DNA from 2 places in the Streptomyces sp. PKA51 genome. Region 2 is predicted to be linked to the other one. Evidence: riboswitches for the same ligand, from Rfam matches in the RefSeq annotation. Region 2 holds a riboswitch; the other holds the start of a gene.
The links. A riboswitch is a leader RNA that binds a small molecule or an ion and turns the genes downstream of it on or off. The one in region 2 is predicted to bind cobalamin.
Positions count from the first base shown of each region.

Region 1: it holds a riboswitch for cobalamin, as region 2 does, so the genes downstream of both, metE (5-methyltetrahydropteroyltriglutamate--homocysteine S-methyltransferase) here and AC27L3_RS19355 (cobalamin biosynthesis protein) in region 2, are expected to answer to the same signal.

Region 1 covers NZ_BAAJPZ010000033.1:15,711-23,117, reverse strand. The annotation lists gene AC27L3_RS28380 (enoyl-CoA hydratase/isomerase family protein) at 1-525, opposite strand, end outside; partial or broken gene AC27L3_RS28375 (hypothetical protein) at 522-626, opposite strand; gene AC27L3_RS28370 (hypothetical protein) at 906-1,409, shown strand; gene AC27L3_RS28365 (hypothetical protein) at 1,396-1,929, opposite strand; cobalamin riboswitch at 2,067-2,306, shown strand; gene metE (5-methyltetrahydropteroyltriglutamate--homocysteine S-methyltransferase) at 2,477-4,801, shown strand; gene AC27L3_RS28355 (hypothetical protein) at 4,923-5,408, shown strand; gene AC27L3_RS28350 (alpha/beta hydrolase) at 5,562-7,196, shown strand; gene AC27L3_RS28345 (LysE family translocator) at 7,288-7,407, shown strand, end outside.
Region 2 covers NZ_BAAJPZ010000012.1:158,097-165,503, reverse strand. The annotation lists gene AC27L3_RS19365 (inorganic phosphate transporter) at 1-622, shown strand, start outside; gene AC27L3_RS19360 (hypothetical protein) at 649-873, shown strand; cobalamin riboswitch at 1,054-1,174, shown strand; gene AC27L3_RS19355 (cobalamin biosynthesis protein) at 1,233-2,204, shown strand; gene AC27L3_RS19350 (cobyric acid synthase) at 2,234-3,757, shown strand; gene AC27L3_RS19345 (putative cobaltochelatase) at 3,757-5,859, shown strand; gene cobO (cob(I)yrinic acid a,c-diamide adenosyltransferase) at 5,859-6,458, shown strand; gene AC27L3_RS19335 (cobyrinic acid a,c-diamide synthase CobB) at 6,452-7,407, shown strand, end outside.

The DNA.
Region 1 (7,407 bases), on a different contig from region 2:
CCCCACCGCCGTACCCGTCAGGGCGAGATGGGTGCCGAGCTCGCCGGGGGCGAGCCCGAGGAGGTGGGTGCCGCCGACGTCGGGCGCGAAACCGATGCCGGTCTCGGGCATGGCGATACGGGAGCGCTCGGTGACGATCCGTACGCTGCCGTGGGCGGAGACGCCGACGCCGCCGCCCATGACGATGCCGTCCATCACGGCCACGTACGGCTTGGGGTAGTGGGCGATCAGGGCGTTGAGCCGGTACTCGTCCCGCCAGAACGCCGCGGAGGCGCGGCCGCCGCCGGTGCGGGCGTCCTCGTGGATGGCGCGGATGTCGCCGCCCGCGCACAGCCCGCGCTCGCCCGCCCCCGTGACGACCACCGTCTCGACGGCGGGATCCTTCTCCCATTCCGCGAGGGCCTGGTCGATGCGGGTCACCATGGCGTGGGTCAGGGCGTTGAGGGCCCGGGGCCGATTGAGGGTCAGGTACGCCGCGCGGCCCTCGGTGCGCAGCAGGACGTCGGTGTCGCCGGGGACCGTCATCGCCGGCCGCCCGTCAGGTCCCGGGCCACGATCGGAGGCATGATCTCGTTCGTCCCTTCCAGGATGCGGTGCGCCCGAAGATCGCGAACGATGGACGGCACGGCGAGCGCGAGCCGTAGGGCACGAAGGCCACCGCATGCCCGACGCGCCTCGCGTCAGCGGCGGTACCGTCCCGGATGCGCACCGGCTTCCCCGCACCGCGGATCTTGCCCCGAACATATAGTTGGACGTCCTACCAAGTCCAGCCCCTCAAGGGCCGGGCCGCCCCCGCCTTGGTCGAAGCAGGCAACCTCGGCCGCACAACGGGCCGCGGTTTCCACCGCCACGACCGGGGGTGAAGCCGTGCGCCTTGTGGAGGCGCGCTGAGTAGGGTCACCGCCATGACCAAGGCGAAAGGGCGATGGCCCAAGCCCGATCCCGACGGCAACGGCAACGGCGACGGCGACGTCGAGGACGTGACGCTGCTGATCCTCGAATGGCTGGGCGAGCACGGCATAAACGCCATGATCCGCATCGATGCCGAGCGCCTGCAGGAAGGGCTGCCGGCATGGACGTTCGCCGCCGGCGGGGTGCCGTGCTTCGCCCGGGCCTGGGGGTGGCGCGTCGACTGCGGGCCGTCGGTGGCCGATCGCGCAGTTCCCCGCGCCCCTTACGGGGCGCTGTGGGCTGGTGCAGTGCCCCGTCAGGGGCGCGGGGAACTGCGCGACAAGCCACGACGCACCCGCAGACGGGGTGCCGTGTCGCGCCCACGCGGCGGTAGCCGCAAATCGACACGGCCCCTTACGGGGCGCTGCACGATCCGCTGGACAGGCCCTGGCCCGAACCCAGTGGCGATCGACGCGGCGAGCGGCCGCGTTCGCTACCGGGCGGCTACTTCCACGTAGCGAGCGTCTCGCTGCGCCGTGTCCACGTGACGGTGGACGGCGCCTTCGCGTCGTCCGGTGCGACGAAGACGGCGCAGCCGCCGACGCTCGTTCCTGCGGGGGCTTTCTTGAACGTCGTGTGGTCGGCTCCGACGCATTTGTCGAAGTGGCCGGTGGTCAGGGGTTCGGTCGGGTCGCCCGTGGGTTCCATGGAGGGGAGGACGATCAGCTCCGTCAGCTGTGTGCCGTCGCTCCACACCTCGAAGTGCGAGGTCTCGTCGTTGTCGTTGCCCTCGGCCGTCTTCGTGAGTTTGAAGCGGACGTAGTAGGGGGTTTTGCCCGTGTATTTCGACGAGTCCTGGAGCAGGGTGAGGTCGGCGTGGGTGCCCTTTTCCACGCGTACGACGGTCACCCCGACGGTGCCGCTCCTGTCGCCGGCGACGGTTGCCTTCTCGCCGAACTTCAGGGTCTGCCCCGAGTCGGCGCAGCCGGCCAGGGCCAGTATTCCCACGGCAGCCGTCCACAGTGCCCGGCGCTTCATGTCGTCTCCCCAGCAGCATTGTTCTCGTGCCCGCCGGAGCCTACCCCTCGGCTGGGCATGCTCCGGACAACGAACGGCACCGGCCGATCCGCTGCCGTCCGTGACCGGCATACGAACAGCCCTGTGCGCAAAGGCGCTTCTCCCTCTAGGGTGGCGGTGCAGCTGGTTCGCCCCGTCCGCCAGGCGGGAGGCGTCGTAAGAGGGAACCCGGTGGGAATCCGGGACTGCCCCGCAGCGGTGAGCGGGAACGACCGCCGTCATACGCACTGGGTCCGGACGGGCCCGGGAAGCGACGGCCAGTAGGTGTCCGCCGGGAGGTGTTCTTTCCGGCAGGCGTGCCCGCGAGTCCGAAGACCTGCCGCTGCCCGCGTGCGAGCCTTCGTGCGCGGCCATCCCGGTGACCTCGAGGGCGGGTCGGCGTACACAGGCGTACCGCAGCGGACGGATCCACGTGACGACGGTGGTGTCCCGGGCGGGTCTGTCGTCACCCCTTCGCGCCCTCGTCGGGCACCGGGCTTTCCGGGAGAAACTCGCGAAGGAGAGTTCCGTGACCAGCACGTCCGCAGCCGCGGCAGCACGCGCCGCCGTGCTCGGCTACCCCCGTCAGGGGCAGGGCCGTGAACTGAAGAAGGCGATCGAGGGCTACTGGAAGGGCGAGGTCACCGCCGACGCCCTGCACCGGACGGCCACCGCGCTGCGCCGCACCAACTGGCTGCAGCTCGCCGACGCCGGCGTCCACGAGGTGCCGACCGGCGACTTCTCGTACTACGACCACGTCCTGGACACCAGCGTCATGGTCGGCGCGATCCCCGCCCGGCACCGGGCCGCCGTCGAGGCCGGCGCCCTGGACGGGTACTTCGCCATGGCCCGCGGCACCCAGGAGGTGGCGCCGCTGGAGATGACCAAGTGGTTCGACACCAACTACCACTACCTCGTCCCGGAACTCGGCCCCGACACCGTCTTCACCGCCGACTCCACCCAGCAGGTCACGCAGCTGAAGGAGGCCCTCGCCCTCGGCCTCGCCGCCCGCCCCGTCCTGGTCGGCCCGGTCACCTACCTCCTGCTGGCCAAGCCCGCACCCGGCGTCGACGCAGGCTTCCCACCGCTGACTCTGCTGGACCGGCTGCTGCCCGTGTACGCCGAGGTCCTCGCCGATCTGCGGGCCGCCGGCGCCACGTGGGTCCAGCTGGACGAGCCCGCCCTCGTGCAGGACCGCACCCCGGCCGAGCTGAACGCCGTCGCCCGCGCCTACCGCGAGCTCGGCGCCCTCACCGACCGCCCGCAGCTGCTGGTCGCCTCCTACTTCGACCGTCTCGGCGAGGCCCTGCCCGTCCTGGCCAAGGCCCCCGTCGAGGGCCTCGCCCTCGACTTCACGCGCCCCGCCGCCGCGGGCCTCGACGACCTCGCGGCCGTCGGCGGCCTGCCCGGCAAGCGCCTGGTCGCCGGCGTCGTCGACGGCCGCAACGTGTGGATCAACGACCTCGAGAAGTCCCTGGCCACCCTCGGCACCCTCCTCGGCCTCGCCGACCGGGTCGACGTCGCCACCTCCTGCTCCCTGCTGCACGTCCCCCTCGACGCCACCGCCGAGCGGGACATCGACCCGCAGATCGTCCGCTGGTTCTCCTTCGCCCGTCAGAAGGCCCGCGAGGTCGCGATCCTCGCCAAGGGCCTCGCCCACGGCACCGACTCCATCGCCGCGGAACTCGCCGCCAACCGCGCCGACCTCGCCTCCCGCGCGAACTCGGCGATCACCCGGGACCCGGCGGTGCGCGCCCGCGCCGCCGCCGTCACCGCCGCCGACACCCACCGCTGCCGGCCGTACGCCGAACGGGCCGCCGCCCAGCGCGCCCACCTGGGCCTGCCGCTCCTGCCGACGACCACCATCGGCTCCTTCCCCCAGACGAGCGAGCTGCGCACCGTCCGCGCCGACCTGCGCGCCGGACGCATCACCACGGCGGCCTACGAGGAGCGCATCGAGGCGGAGATCCGCGAAGTGATCTCCTTCCAGGAGAAGACCGGCATCGACGTCCTCGTGCACGGCGAGCCCGAGCGCAACGACATGGTGCAGTACTTCGCCGAGCAGCTCACCGGCTACCTGGCCACCCGGCACGGCTGGGTGCAGTCCTACGGCACCCGCTACGTCCGCCCGCCGATCCTCGCCGGCGACATCTCCCGCTCCGAGCCCATGACCGTCCGCTGGACCCGCTACGCCCAGTCGCTCACCCGGCGCCCGGTCAAGGGCATGCTCACCGGGCCCGTCACCATGCTCGCGTGGTCCTTCGTCCGCGACGACCAGCCGGCGGCCGACACCGCCCGGCAGGTCGCCCTCGCCCTGCGCGACGAGGTCGGCGACCTGGAGGCCGCCGGCACGTCGGTGATCCAGGTGGACGAGCCCGCCCTGCGCGAGAGCCTCCCGTTGCGCGCCGCCGACCACGCCGCGTACCTCGCCTGGGCCACCGAGTCCTTCCGCCTGGCCACGAGCGGCGTCCGGCCGGACACCCAGATCCACACCCACATGTGCTACGCCGAGTTCGGCGACATCCTGGCGGCCATCGACGACCTCGACGCCGATGTGATCAGCCTGGAGGCCGCCCGCTCGCACATGCAGGTCGCCGCCGAGCTGGCCGCGGCGGGATACCCGCGCGAGGTGGGGCCCGGCGTGTACGACATCCACTCGCCGCGCGTCCCCGGTGCGGGCGAGGCGGCGGAGCTGCTGCGCAAGGCGCTGGCCGCGATCCCCGCCGAGCGCCTGTGGGTCAACCCGGACTGCGGCCTGAAGACGCGTGGCTGGCCCGAGGTCCGCGCCTCCCTGGAGAACCTGGTGGCGGCGGCCGATGAGGTGCGCAAGGAGGTGCAGGGCACGGCTTCCTGACGCGCCGTCCGGGACGGCACCGGTACCGGCGCCCGAGTGCCGGTGCCGGTCCGGGCGTCCCGCACAATAGTGCGGTACGGCGCTTCCGTACGGGGTGGCGCCGCGATGGGGGAGTGGACACATGCACAGTGCGAACGGCGGCTTCGTCATGGCCGTGGCGATCGTGGGCCTGGTGGTGCTGCAGCAGCTGCGCACCCGTCCGATACGGCGCATCGGCTCGCTGATAGCCCCGGTGGTCTTTGCCGTCCTGGGCGTCGCGGGCCTGGCCTTCGGTGTCCTCTCCGTCGTCAAGGACCGCCCGCTGACCGCGCTGCCCATCGCCCTCCTGGTGGTCAGCTTCGTCGTCGCGACGGGCTTCGGCGCGGCCAGGTCCCGGACCGTACGCGTCTGGCGCGACGCCCAGGGCACGGTGCTCCGCAAGGGGACGGCGGCCACGACCGCACTGTGGCTGACCTCGGCGTGCGCGCACATCGGTCTGGGCCTGTGGATCGACCACGCGACCGGCACCGGACTGCTGGGAACCGCGTCCCTGTACGCCTACGTGGCGTTCGGCCTCGGCACCCAGAACCTCCTCCTGCGCAGGCGGGCGGCGGCCACCGGCCGGTGACCCGGCTGCTGCGCCCGGGGCTCCCCCCGCGATGACGTAGGACGGTGTGCCGTGGGCCACGCACGCGACGAGCCCGGCCGCGGCGGTCACGGTTGGGTAACACCCGTCCCGGAAGCGCGGTGTGTGACATTTTACATGTCACATCATTCCTCCATGAGAAGAGCAAGAGCCGTGCTGACGGCCCTCGTTGCCATGGGCGGAGTCCTCGCGAGCGTCACCCCCGCCTCCTCGTCCTCGCCGGTGGGGCAGGTGGGGCAGGCGGAGCAGGACACGGGGCAGGGGAAGCTCGTGTGGAGCTCCTGCAACGACACGGCCACCCCCGCGCTGCAGTGCGCAATGCTCGACGTGCCGCTGGACTACGCGCACCCCGACGGCAAGAAGATCAAGATCAAGGTGAACCGGCTCCCGGCCACCGCGCCCAGGAGCAGGCAGCAGGGGCCGATCCTGCTGAACCCCGGCGGCCCCGGCGACTCCGGCCTGTGGATGCCGGCCTCCATCGCGGGGAAGCTCCCGCAGGACGTCGCCTCCACCTACGACTGGATCGGCTTCGACCCGCGCGGCACCAACGCCAGCGAACCGCACGTCACCTGCGACGCCCACTACTTCGACGGCGAGCGGCCGGACTACCGGGTCGCCAAGGGGACGTCGAAGGCGTGGCTGGAGAAGTCGGCCAAGTACGCCGCCGACTGCGCCGCCAACTGGAGCTGGTTCCTGCCGCACATGACCACCGTCGACAACGCCCGCGACATGGACAGCATCCGGCGGGCCCTCGGCGTGAAGAAGATCAACTTCTACGGCGGGTCGTGGGGCACCACCCTCGGCTCGACGTACGGCGAGCTCTTCCCCTCGCACGTGCGCCGGATGGTGCTCGACAGCATCGTCGGCCCCACCATCAGCTGGTACGACCACAACATCCTGCAGGACAAGGAACATCAGCGCCGCTTCGACGCCTTCGCGGCGTGGACCGCCAAGGCCGACTCCGTCTACCACCTCGGCACCGACGCCGCGAGCGTGAAGCGCGCCTACTACCAGGTGGAGGAGGCGCTGCGCAGCCACCCGGTGGACGCCGCGCCGGCACCCGGCAGGATCGGGCCCGCCGAGTTCGAGGACACCTTCTACGGCGGCGGCTACACCTTCCTGCGCTGGCCGCGGATGGCGACCGTCCTGTCGGCCTACGTCACCAGGAACGACACCCGGCCGCTGCAGATCGCCTACAACACCTACGCGGCGCCGGGCGCCGACGACGGCACGTTCCCGGCGTACAACGCCGTCCAGTGCACGGAGAACGCGTGGCCGCGCGACTGGGAGTTCTGGAAGAAGGACCAGGCCAAGGTCGACGCCGTCGCGCCCTTCTACACCTACAACAACATGTGGTACAACGCCGCCTGCATGTTCTGGCCCTACCAGGGCAACCAGGCCGGCCGGCTGAAGATTACCGGCAAGGGTCTGCCGCCCGTCCTGCTCTTCCAGGCCACCGAGGACGCCGCGACCCCGTACGAGGGCGGCGTCGCCATGCACAAGGCGCTGCCCGGCTCCAAGCTCGTCGTCCAGAACGGCGGAAGCTTCCACGAGATCCTCTTCCGCGGCAACTCCTGCCTGGACGACGCCTTCACCGCCTACCTGCGAGACGGCAGCCTCCCGGCGGGCAAGGGCTTCATCGCCAAGACCTGCGCCCCCCAGCCTGATCCGGCTCCGGTCTACGTCACCCCGCCCCCCGCCGCGACGAAGGCCCAGGCGCCCACCGCCCTCCCGCCCACGCATCCCGAGGCCGTCCGCGGCGTCCGGTAAGCGGAGCATCAACGCTCAACTCCCCGATTCCTGCCCGATTCCGGGCAGGAATTGTGGACCTCGGGTGGGCCCCGGCCTAGGGTGAACGCTCATGATCACCCTGAACGCCATCGGGGCCTTCACCCTGATCGTGGGACTCCTCACCCTCACCCCCGGACTGGACACCGCCCTCATCCTGCGCACCGCCGCGCTCGGCCACCGTCGCCGCGCC
Region 2 (7,407 bases):
CCTGGTCGCCGGCGGCGTCGTCGCCCCGCACTCCGACCCGCCGATGTGGGTCATCGTCTCCGCGGGCCTGGCCATCGCACTCGGCACGTACCTCGGCGGCTGGCGCATCATCCAGACGCTCGGCAAGGGCCTCACCGACATCAAGCCCGCGCAGGGCTTCGCCGCCCAGACCGGCGCCGCCACGGTGATCCTCGCCTCCTCCCACATCGGCTTCGCCCTCTCCACCACCCAGGTCTGCTCCGGCTCGATCATGGGCGCCGGCCTCGGCCGCAAGGGCGGCGTCGTGCGCTGGTCGACCGCCGGCCGCATGGTCGCGGCCTGGGGCCTGACCCTGCCGGCCGCCGGCCTCGTCGCCGCCGGCGCGGCCCTCCTGGCCGACCAGGGCACCTGGGGCGTCACCGCCGTCGCCGTCCTCGGCCTCGCCGTCTGCGGCGGCATCTGGGCCGCCTCGCGCCGCAAGCCGGTCACCCACGACAACGTCAACGACCTCAACGAGCCGCAGGGCATCGCCGCCCCCGCCGCCGAGCCCGTCGGCGTGGTCACCGCGGCCCTCCAGGCCGTCGCCCCGCCGCCGGCCGGCCCCACCGCCGCCCCCGCCCCCACCCCCGCGACGACCGGCTGAGCGCCGGGCACGGAGGAAGAGACACCATGCACATCGACTGGGCAGCTTTCGCCGAGGTCTTCGGGGTCAGCCTCGTGGTGACCGTCGGCCTCGTGGGCCTGTTCACGCTCGGCATCGTCGGCACGTCGCGCAAGGCGGACGCCACCGGCGGCACGGCGGCCTCGGGCGCGCTGGCGCGCACGGGCGCGTACGCGTGCTTCGCGCTGTGCGCCGCGGCCGTGGGATACGGCATCTCGCTGATCGTGGCCTGACACGACGCCGCTTCCGCGGAGGGCGGGACGGGGGTTGTTGCCCCGGTCCCTCCCCCAGCTACCGCTGGGAGGTGCCCCCATTTCCCCGTTTCCCGGGGGGTCCGGGGCGGAGCCCCGGAAGGCGAGTTGACGGGCCTTCCGGGCCCATGGTGGACTGCCCGGGCCAAACGGCGACAGCAGAGGAAGCCGGTGCGAATCCGGCGCGGTCCCGCCACTGTCACCGGGGAGTGTCCCCCCACCCATAGGGCCACGGCGCGAGCCGGAAGGCCGGGGGCGATGCGGATCCGGGAGCCAGGAGACTCTGGTCGCCGGTCACGTCGAGCCAGGGCGAGGACCCTGAGTGAGGACACGCATCGGCCATGCCCTGTCGCGGTTTCGCCTGCGGCGCCGCCCTCGGATTCCTGGGCGACCTGGTTGTCGGTGACCCCCGCAGGGGGCACCCTGTTGCCGCGTTCGGGCGTGCTGCCCACGCCCTGGAGCAGCGCTGGTGGCGCGACGACCGCGGACGCGGTGCGCTGTACGCCGCCGTGTGCACCGGTACCACCGTGGCGGGCGCCGCACTGCTGGCCCGCGCCGTGCGCGGCCGGCGGGGCGCGGACGTCGCCCTGACGGCGGCCGTCACCTGGGCGGTGATCGGCGGGACGTCGCTGGCCCGGGAGGCCCGGGCGATCGGCGGGGCGCTGGCCGCCGGTGATCTGGAGGTGGCCCGGGAGCGGTTGCCGCATCTGTGCGGCCGTGACCCGTCGTCGCTGGACGCCCAGCAGATCGCCCGGGCCGTGGTGGAGTCGGTGGCCGAGAACACCTCGGACGCCGTCGTCGGCGCCCTGGTGTGGGGCGCGCTCGCGGGCGTACCGGGCCTGGTGGGCTTCCGCGCGGTGAACACGCTGGACGCGATGGTCGGTCACAAGTCGCCGCGCCACCGCCGCTTCGGCTGGGCGTCGGCCCGGTTGGACGACGTCGTCGGCTGGCCCGGTGCGCGGCTGACCGCGGCCCTGGCGGTGCTGGCCGCGCCGGATCCGCGCGGTGCCGCGCGGGTGGCGCGGCGGGACGCGCACCGTCACCCGAGCCCCAACGCCGGCCCGGTCGAGGCGGCGTTCGCGGGGGCGCTGGGGGTACGTCTGGGCGGGACGCTGGCGTACGGCGGCCGCATCGAGCACCGGCCCGTCCTGGGCGCGGAGCTGCGCGCCGTGCGCACCGGAGACATCGAGCGCGCGGTGCGCCTCTCGCGCCGGGTGTCGCTGCTGGCGCTGGGCTGTGCGGTCGGGGGCCGGGCAGTGGGCAGCCTTCTGAGGGCCGGGACGACGAGGACTGGGAAAGCGAGGAACCGGTGACATCGCAACCGCGGGGCGGGAGCCTGCTGGTGGCCGGGACCACCTCGGACGCGGGCAAGAGCGTGGTGACGGCGGGCATCTGCCGCTGGTTGTCCCGCAAGGGCGTCAAGGTCGCGCCGTTCAAGGCGCAGAACATGTCGCTCAATTCGTTCGTGACGCGCGAGGGCGCGGAGATAGGGCGGGCGCAGGCCATGCAGGCGGCCGCGGCGCGCGTCGAGCCGAGTGCGCTGATGAACCCGGTGCTGCTCAAGCCCGGCAGCGACCGCAGCAGCCAGGTCGTGCTGATGGGCAGGCCGGTGGGCGAGCTGAGCGCCCGCGGTTACCACCAGGGGCGCCAGGAGCAGCTGTTCGCCACGGTGACGGAGTGCCTGGCCGAGCTGCGGCGTACGCACGACGCGGTGATCTGCGAGGGCGCCGGCAGTCCGGCGGAGATCAACCTGCGCCGTTCCGACATCGTCAACATGGGTCTGGCCCGGGCCGCGCGCCTGCCCGTCGTCGTGGTCGGCGACATCGACCGCGGCGGTGTCTTCGCGTCCTTCTTCGGGACGACGGCGCTGCTCTCGCCCGAGGACCAGGAGCTGATAGCGGGCTACGTGGTCAACAAGTTCCGGGGCGATGTGACGCTGCTGGAGCCGGGCCTGGAGATGCTGCGCGACCTGACGGGCCGGGCGACGTTCGGCGTGCTGCCCTTCGCCCACGGCCTGGGCATCGACGAGGAGGACGGCCTGCGGGTCTCCCTGCGCGGCACGGTCCGCGAGTCCGTCGTCGCCCCGCCGCACGGCGCGGACATCCTGCGGGTCGCCGTGTGCGCGGTACCGCTGATGTCGAACTTCACCGACGTGGACGCGCTGGCGGCCGAACCGGGCGTCGTCGTGCGGTTCGTGGACCGCCCCGAGGAGCTCGCCGACGCGGACCTGGTCGTCGTCCCGGGCACGCGCGGCACCGTACGGGCGCTGGAGTGGCTGCGCACGCGCGGGCTCGCCGACGCCCTCGTCCGGCGGGCGGCGCAGGGCCGTCCCGTCCTGGGCATCTGCGGCGGCTTCCAGCTGCTGGGCGAGCGCATCGACGACGAGGTCGAGTCGCGGGCGGGCACGGTCGAGGGGCTGGGCCTGCTGCCGGTGCACGTGCGGTTCGCGGTGGAGAAGACCCTGGCCCGGCCGGTCGGCACGGCCCTGGGCGAGCCCGTGGAGGGGTACGAGATCCACCACGGCGTGGCGGACGTACGCGGCGGGGACGAAGCGTTCCTCGACGGCTGCCGGGTGGGCGCGGTGTGGGGCACGCACTGGCACGGCTCGCTGGAGAGCGACGGCTTCCGCCGGGCGTTCCTGCGCGAGGTCGCGAAGGCGGCCGGACGGGCGTTCGTCCCCGCGCCCGGCACGTCCTTCGCCGCGCTGCGCGAGGAACAGCTCGACCGGCTCGGCGATCTGATCGAGGAACACGCGGACACGGACGCGCTGCTGCGCCTCATCGAGGACGGGGTGCCGGCCGCAGTGCCGTTCATACCGCCCGGGGCGCCGCCCCTGACCCGTCCCCACCAGGGAGGTAACCGCTGATGTCCTCGTCCGTCTACCCCTTCACCGCCGTCGTCGGCATGGCCGACATGCGCCTGGGTCTGCTGCTCAACGCGATCTCGCCGTCGATCGGCGGTGTCCTGGTGCGCGGCGAGAAGGGCACCGCGAAGACCACCACCGTCAGGGCGCTCGCGGCGCTGCTGCCCGAGGTGGAGACCGTCGCGGACTGCCGGTTCTCGTGCGACCCGGCGGCGCCGGACCCGCACTGCCCGGACGGGCCGCACGCGGGCGCCGACCGTGCCGTGCGCCCCGCGCGGATGGTCGAGCTGCCCGTCGGCGCCTCCGAGGACCGGCTCGTCGGCTCGCTCGACATCGAGCGGGCCCTGGGCGAGGGCGTCAAGGCGTTCGAGCCCGGTCTGCTGGCCGCGGCCCACCGGGGCGTGCTCTACGTCGACGAGGTCAACCTGCTGGGCGACCACCTCGTGGACAGCTTGCTGGATGCGGCGGCCACCGGTGTCTCCTCCGTCGAGCGCGAGGGCGTCTCCGTCCGTCACGCCTCCCGCTTCCTGCTCGTGGGCACCATGAACCCCGAGGAGGGCGAGCTGCGCCCGCAGCTCCTGGACCGCTTCGGGCTGACCGTCGAGGTCGCGGCCTCGCGCGAGACCGAGGAGCGGGTCGAGGTCGTGCGCCGGCGCCTGGCCTTCGACGAGGACCCGGCCGGTTTCGCCGGGCGGTGGGCCGCCGAGGAGGAGGCGCTGCGCGCCCGCCTCGCCGCGGCCCGGGCGCTGCTGCCCGGCGTCCGGCTCGGGGACGGCGCGCTGCGCCGGATCGCGGCGGTGTGCGCCGGCTTCGAGGTGGACGGCATGCGCGCGGACATCGTCACCGCGCGGACGGCCACGGCCCTGGCCGCGTGGGCGGGGCGCACCCGGGTGCTGACGGAGGACGTGCGGCAGGCGGCCCTGCTCGCGCTCCCCCACCGGCGGCGGCGCGCGCCGTTCGACGCGCCGGGCCTGGACGAGGCCAAACTGGACGAGATCCTCGCGCAGTTCGAGGACGAGGACCCCGAGCCGGAGCCCGATCCCGAGCCGGACCCCGGCCCGGAGGGGCCCGAGGGACCCGAGGGGCCGGACGACGGGCCGAGCGGTGGCCCGGACGACGGCCCCGGTGGCGGGAACGACGGCGGTCCCGACGGCGGGAACGACGGCCCCCTCGCCCCGGACGTACCGCCCCAGCGGGAGGAGCGGGCGCCGGACGGCGGACCGCAGGACGCGCCGGCGGCCGGCGGCGGCGAGGCCGCCGAGGCCCCGGCCGTGGCCGCCGCCGACCCCTTCCGCACCCGCCGGTTCTCGGTGCCCGGCCTCGGCGAGGGCGCCGACGGGCGCCGCTCGCGCGCCCTGACCGCGCACGGGCGTACGACCGGAGCGCGCCGCCCCCGCGGGCGCGTGCTGTCCGCCCTGCACCTGGCCGCCACCGTGCAGGCCGCCGCCCCGCACCAGCGGGCGCGCGGGCGCACCGGGCGGGGGCTCGTGGTGCGCCGCGACGATCTGCGCGAGGCGGTGCGCGAGGGCCGGGAGGGCAACCTCGTGCTGTTCGTCGTCGACGCCTCCGGCTCCATGGCCGCGCGCAAGCGGATGAGCGCCGTCAAGGGCGCCGTCCTGTCGCTGCTCATGGACGCCTACCAGCGCCGCGACAAGGTCGGCATGATCACCTTCCGGGGCGGGGCGGCGGAGCTCGCGCTGCCGCCGACCTCGTCGGTCGAGGCGGGCGCCGCCCGGCTGCAGCAGCTGCCCACCGGCGGCCGCACCCCGCTGGCCGCAGGTCTGCTGCAGGCCCACGAGGTGCTGCGGGTGGAGCGCCTGCGCGACCCCTCGCGCCGCCCCCTGGTGGTCGTGGTCACCGACGGCCGGGCCACCGGCGGTCCCGAGCCCGTGCAGCGCGCCCGGCGCGCGGCCGGCCTGCTGGCCGCCGCGGGCACGGCCTCGGTGGTCGTGGACTGCGAGGCCGGGCCGGTGCGCCTGGGGCTCGCCGGCGACCTCGGCCGGGCCCTGGGCGGCCCGGTCGTCACCCTCGACGACCTGCGCGCGGACACCGTCTCCGCGCTCGTCCGCACCGTCCGCGACACCCACACCAGGAGGGCCGCCTGATGCCCAAGGGACAGCCGACCGTCGTTCCCGACGACGGGCTCACCACCCGCCAGCGCCGCAACCGCCCGCTGCTCCTCGTCCACACCGGCACCGGCAAGGGCAAGTCGACGGCCGCCTTCGGGCTGGCCCTGCGGGCCTGGAACCAGGGCTGGCCGATCGGGGTTTTCCAGTTCGTGAAGTCCGCCAAGTGGAAGGTCGGCGAGGAGAACGCGCTGCGCGTGCTCGGCGCCTCCGGCGAGGGCGGCACGGTCGACTGGCACAAGATGGGCGAGGGCTGGTCGTGGATCCAGCGCGACAGCGAGCTGAGCAACGAGGAGAAGGCCAAGGAAGGCTGGGAGCAGCTCAAGCGCGACCTGGCGGCGGAGAAGTACAAGCTGTACGTGCTGGACGAGTTCGCCTACCCCCTGCACTGGGGCTGGGTGGACGTGAACGAGGTCGTCGAGGTCCTGCGCGACCGGCCCGGCACCCAGCACGTCGTCATCACCGGCCGCAACGCGCCGCAGCAGCTCCTGGACGCCGCCGACCTGGTCACCGACATGACCAAGGTCAAGCACCCCATGGACGCCGGCCAGAAGGGCCAGCGGGGCATCGAGTGGTGACCGTCCCCCGCCTGGTCGTCGCCGCCCCGGCCTCCGGCAGCGGCAAGACCACCGTCGCCACCGGGCTGATGCGGGCCTTCGCCGACGCGGGCCTGGCCGTCTCCCCGCACAAGGTCGGCCCGGACTACATCGACCCCGGCTACCACGCGCTCGCCACCGGCCGCCCCGGCCGCAACCTCGACGCGTACCTGTGCGGGCCGGAGCGCATCGCCCCGCTGTTCCTGCACGGAGCCGCGGGCTGCGACGTCGCCGTCGTCGAGGGCGTGATGGGCCTGTTCGACGGCGCCGCCGGCCAGGGCGAACTGGCCTCCACCGCCCACGTGGCCAAGCTGCTGCGCGCCCCCGTGGTGCTCGTCGTCGACGCGTCCTCGCAGTCGCGTTCGGTGGCGGCCCTCGTGCACGGCTTCGCCTCCTGGGACCCGGAGGTACGGGTCGCGGGCGTCATCCTCAACAAGGTCGCCTCCGACCGCCACGAGGACCTGCTGCGCGAGGCACTGGGCGGCGCCGGAGTACCGGTGCTGGGCGCCGTCCGGCGCGCCGGGCAGGTCCACACGCCGTCCCGCCACCTGGGGCTGGTGCCGGTGGCGGAACGGCACGCCGATGCGGTGGACGCGGTGGCGGAATTCGCGGCGAGGGTGCGCCAGGGCTGCGACCTGGAGGCCCTGCTGGCCCTGGCGCGCAGCGCGCCGCCGCTCGCGGAGGAGGCGTGGAGCGCCCGCGGCGGGCTTCTTCCCCAAGCGCCGGACGGGCCGAATCGTGCCGGGCCGGTCGTGGCCGTCGCCGGCGGTGCCGCGTTCACGTTCTCGTACACCGAGCACACCGAGCTGCTCACCGCCGCCGGGGCGGAGGTCGTCGCCTTCGACCCCCTCCGCGACGAGTCGCTCCCCGACGGCACGCGAGCCCTCGTCATCGGTGGCGGATTCCCCGAGGTTTACGCCCCCGAGCTCTC